2 regions of the Blastococcus sp. KM273129 genome follow, and region 1 is predicted to be linked to the other one. Evidence: riboswitches for the same ligand, from Rfam matches in the RefSeq annotation. Region 1 holds a riboswitch; the other holds the start of a gene.
The links. Region 1 has a riboswitch for S-adenosylmethionine ahead of E9565_RS23510 (putative leader peptide). Riboswitches for the same ligand answer to the same signal wherever they lie in the genome.
Positions count from the first base shown of each region.

Region 2: it holds a riboswitch for S-adenosylmethionine, as region 1 does, so the genes downstream of both, thrC (threonine synthase) here and E9565_RS23510 (putative leader peptide) in region 1, are expected to answer to the same signal.

Region 1 covers NZ_SSXB01000011.1:34,277-36,467, reverse strand. The annotation lists gene E9565_RS05145 (hypothetical protein) at 1-899, shown strand, start outside; SAM riboswitch class I at 911-1,005, shown strand; gene E9565_RS23510 (putative leader peptide) at 1,012-1,086, shown strand; gene E9565_RS05140 (methionine ABC transporter ATP-binding protein) at 1,223-2,191, shown strand, end outside.
Region 2 covers NZ_SSXB01000029.1:7,492-9,682, forward strand. The annotation lists gene E9565_RS10460 (HAD hydrolase family protein) at 1-654, opposite strand, end outside; SAM riboswitch class I at 713-847, shown strand; gene thrC (threonine synthase) at 860-2,161, shown strand.

The DNA.
Region 1 (2,191 bases):
CTGCAGCGGCGGCGGTCGGGCTGCTGTGGCGTCCGTCGGCCGACCCGGTCACGGTGGTCACCCCGCGCGGGCAGTCCGCCCGGCTGGCCGGATCCGGGCTGTACCGCTACGACACGGTCTTCACCGCCACGAACAACACCGCCGTCGACGCCGTCGTCCTGGCGTTCGGCATCCCGCTCGTGGTCCGGGCCTGGCTGGAGCACCGCAAGGCATCCCCGCGCGGGACGCTGCTGCTCGCCGGCTCGCTGGGCTACCTGCTGTACGTCTACGCCAACTACGCCCTGGGTGTGGCCTACAACCCGCTCTACCTGGCCTACGTGACGCTGCTCTCGGGCTCGCTGTTCGGGTTCGTCGCGGCGCTCAGCGAGACCAGCCGGGCCGCCCTGGCCGCCGCTGCCGCGGACCCCGACCTCCCGCACCGCTCCCTGTCCTGGTTCCTGCTCGCCTCGGCGGCGGTGACGGCCGTGGTCTGGTTGCAGCCTCTCGTGACCGCGCTGCTGCAGGGGACCGCGCCCGACCTGCTCGACGTCTACACCACGACGGTCACGTACTCCCTCGACCTGGCCGTCATCACCCCGGCGGCTGCGCTGGCCGGGCTGCTGGTGCGCCGCCGCGAGCCGTTCGGCTACCTGCTGGCGGCACCGCTGCTCGTGACCATCGTGCTGCTGCTGCCGTCGATCTCCCTGGCCACCGCGCTGCAGGTCGCCGCCGGGATCTCCTTCACGCCCGCCCAGGTCGTCGGCCCGATCTCCGGCTTCGCCGTCCTCGGTGCAGTCGGTGGCTGGCTGCTGGCCCGACTGCTCCGCGCGGTCCCCACGAGCGTGCCGGGGCCGGCCCCGGACGTCGCTGTGAGTGACGTCGCAGGTCGTGGAGGGGAAACGCCCGGATCCGGTCCGTAGACTCGCTGCCGCAACCATCCGGAGCGGCTGAGAGACCTGGCTCGTCGACGTCGCAGCAACCCCCCGCATCGGCGGGCGCGGGTGCTACTGCCAGGACCGATGGAGGAACACCATGCGGTACGAGCTGCTCTCGTGGGCCCGCCGGCACGTCGACCTGTGCCGCACCGGCACAGCCCTGTGCCGCTGAGGCCTCCCGCCTCCCGGCGACGCCCGCCCTCGTAGCGGCGGGCCTGCCGCCCCCACCGCGGCGCACCGCGGTCCACCACGCCCTCGCCGGCGTCGTCGCCCGCCCGTGCCTGCTCAACCCCCGGAGACCCCATCCCGTGATCGAACTGAAGGACGTCCGCAAGGTCTTCCCCGCCCGCGGGCGGGCCGGCGAGGTCGTCGCCGTCGACGGCGTCAGCCTGTCCGTCGACCGGGGCGAGTTCGCCGGCGTCGTGGGCCCCAGCGGCTCGGGCAAGAGCACGCTGGTGCGCCTGGTCAACCTGCTGGAGCGGCCCACCTCGGGCTCGGTGACCGTCGACGGGCAGGTGCTCACCGAGCTCCCCGACGAGCGGGTCCGGCAGGCGCGGCGGTCCATCGGCATGGTCTTCCAGCACTTCGAGCTGCTCGACTCGCGCACCGCCGCGGGGAACGTGGAGCACCCGCTCGAGCTCGCCGGCGTCGGCCGGGCCGAGCGCCGGCGGCGGGCGGGGGAGCTGCTGGACCTCGTGGGCCTCGCCGACCGCGCGGACGCCCGCCCCGCGCAGCTCTCCGGCGGGCAGCAGCAGCGGGTGGCCATCGCCCGCGCGCTCGCCGCCCGCCCGGACGTGCTGCTCTGCGACGAGGCCACCTCCGCGCTCGACCAGGCCAGCACCACCGGGGTCCTGGAGCTGCTGCGCCGGGTGCGGGACGAGCTGGGGCTGACCGTCCTGCTGATCACCCACGAGATGTCCGTGGTCAAGGCCGTGTGCGACAGCGCCGTCCTGCTGGACCGCGGGCGGGTCGTCGACGGCGGCCGGCTGGCCGACGTGCTGACCCGGCCGGGCTCGCCGCTGGGCGAGGCGCTGCTCCCGGCGCCGGTCGCGGACGCCGGGGCCGGGCACGACGGCGCCCTGCTGCGGGTGACCGTCACCGACCGCACGCCGGAGACCCGCGTCCTGCAGACCCTGATCGGGGAGCTCGGCCTGGCCGTCGAGATCGCCGGCGGGTCGGTGGAGACGGTGGCCGGTGGCCGCTACGGCCGGCTGCTCCTGCGGGTGACCGGCGGAGGAGCGGGGCTGGACGACGCCGTGCACCGGCTGCGGACCGGC
Region 2 (2,191 bases), on a different contig from region 1:
GTCCCCGATGGCCACGGCGTCGTCGGGGGAGAGCCCGCGGCGCTCCAGGTCCCAGGCGATCGCCGCGCCCTTGGAGATGCCGCGCGGCATCAGGTGGTAGACCCGCGGCGGGGCGGCCTCCTCGGCCAGCCCCATCCACGGTGCGGCGGGGATCGCGCCGTTGTCCTTGAGCGTCAGCCAGCCGGCCCCGCGCTCGGCCAGCCACGCGTCCACGGCGAGCGCGTCCACCCGGCCGCGGAGCAGCGCGTCGGTGGCGTGGGTGGCGTGCCACGGCGCGTGCCACTCCAGCCGCCCGGGGTGCGCGGCGACCAGGTCCTCGACGACGCCGAGCTCGGCCATGACGTCCATCGGGGTGCGCTCCCCGTACTCCTCGGGCAGCGCGCCCCGCAGCCGGTGGGTGTTCCGCCCGGAGCCCCAGCCGATGGTGGCGCCCAGCTCGGCGATGGCGCCGTCGGCGGCGAAGATCCGCGCGGCCTCGACCACCTGCTCGTAGGTGCGGCCGCTGACCAGCACCAACGCCGTCCCCGCCCGGTGCAGGTCCAGCAGCGCGCCGGCCGGCCCGTCGGTGAGGTCCCGTCCCGCCGTGTGCCAGAAGGAGCCCCGCGGGCCCACCATCGTGCCGTCGAGGTCGGTGTAGACGACGCGCGCGCTCACCGGCCCATCCTGTCCCGCCGCCGGGCGCGCGCCGCGACTGGGTAGAGTCCACCCCGTTCACTCATCCAGAGGGGCAGAGGGACACGGCCCGACGAAGCCCCGGCAACCGCCGCCTGCCGCGCTCCGCGCGACGGGCGGGAGGTGCCAATTCCGTCCCGCGCGGCTCGACGGCCCGCAGCGGGGAAGATGAGGAGGTAGTCGTCGCATGACCCTCACCGCTCCCGGATCGCTCCAGGCCGACTCCGCTGCCGGCGGCCCGGTGCCCCCCTGTCCCGCGCGCGGGCTGGTCTGCCGCAACTGCGGCGCCACGTTCGGGCTCATCGCCCAGCACGCCTGCGCCGAGTGCTTCGGCCCGCTGGAGGTCGACTACGACCCCGAGCTGATGAAGGCCGTCACCCGCGAGCAGATCGAGGCCGGCCCGCAGAACATCTGGCGGTACGTGGCCCTGCTGCCCGTGGGCCAGGACCCGGCCGACCGCGTCTCGCTCGACCCGGGGATGACCCCGCTGGTCCGCGCCGACCGCCTCGCCGCCGAGCTCGGCCTCACCGGCGGGCTCTGGGTCAAGGACGACTCGGCCAACCCCACCCACTCCTTCAAGGACCGCGTCGTCAGCCTCGCCGCGACCGCCGCCAAGGGCCTGGGCTACAAGAAGATCGCCGCCGCCTCCACCGGCAACCTGGCCAACTCCGTGGCCGCGCACGCCGCCCGCGTCGGCCTGCCCTCGTTCGTCTTCATCCCGAGCGACCTGGAGCCCGGCAAGGTCGTGCAGTCGGCGGTCTACGGGCAGACGCTGGTCGCCGTCGACGGCTCCTACGACGACGTCAACCGGCTGACCAGCGAGCTCGGCGAGACCGACGAGTTCGAGGACACCGCCTTCGTCAACCAGAACGTCCGGCCCTACTACGCCGAGGGCTCCAAGACGATGGGTTACGAGATCGCCGAGCAGCTGGGCTGGCGCATCCCGGCCCAGGTGGTCATCCCGATGGCCTCCGGCTCGCTGCTCACCAAGGTGGACAAGGCGTTCCGCGAGCTGGCGGCGGCCGGCATCGTCGAGGCCACCGAGTGGACGATCTTCGGCGCGCAGTCGGCCGGCTGCGACCCGATCGCCACCGCGTTCGACAACGGCTGGGACGTCGTCAAGCCGGTGAAGCCCACCGGGATCGCGAAGTCGCTCAACATCGGCAACCCCGCCGACGGCCCCTACGCGCTCGACGCGATCCGGCGCACCGGCGGCGCGGTCGCGCGGGTGGGCGACGACGAGATCGTCCAGGGCATCCGCGACCTGGCCCGCACCACCGGCATCTTCGCCGAGACCGCCGGCGGGGTGACCGTCGCGGTGCTCCGCACGCTGGTCGAGAGCGGGCGGCTCGACCCGGCGAAGGAGACCGTCGTCCTCAACACGGGGGAGGGGCTGAAGACCCTCGACCCGCTCGAGCCCGTCGTCGGCCCGACGCACCGGGTGGACCCCTCCCTCAGGTCGGTGCGGGCCGCCGGGCTCATCGGCTGAGGCCGCGGTCGCCCGATCCGGCAACACGAT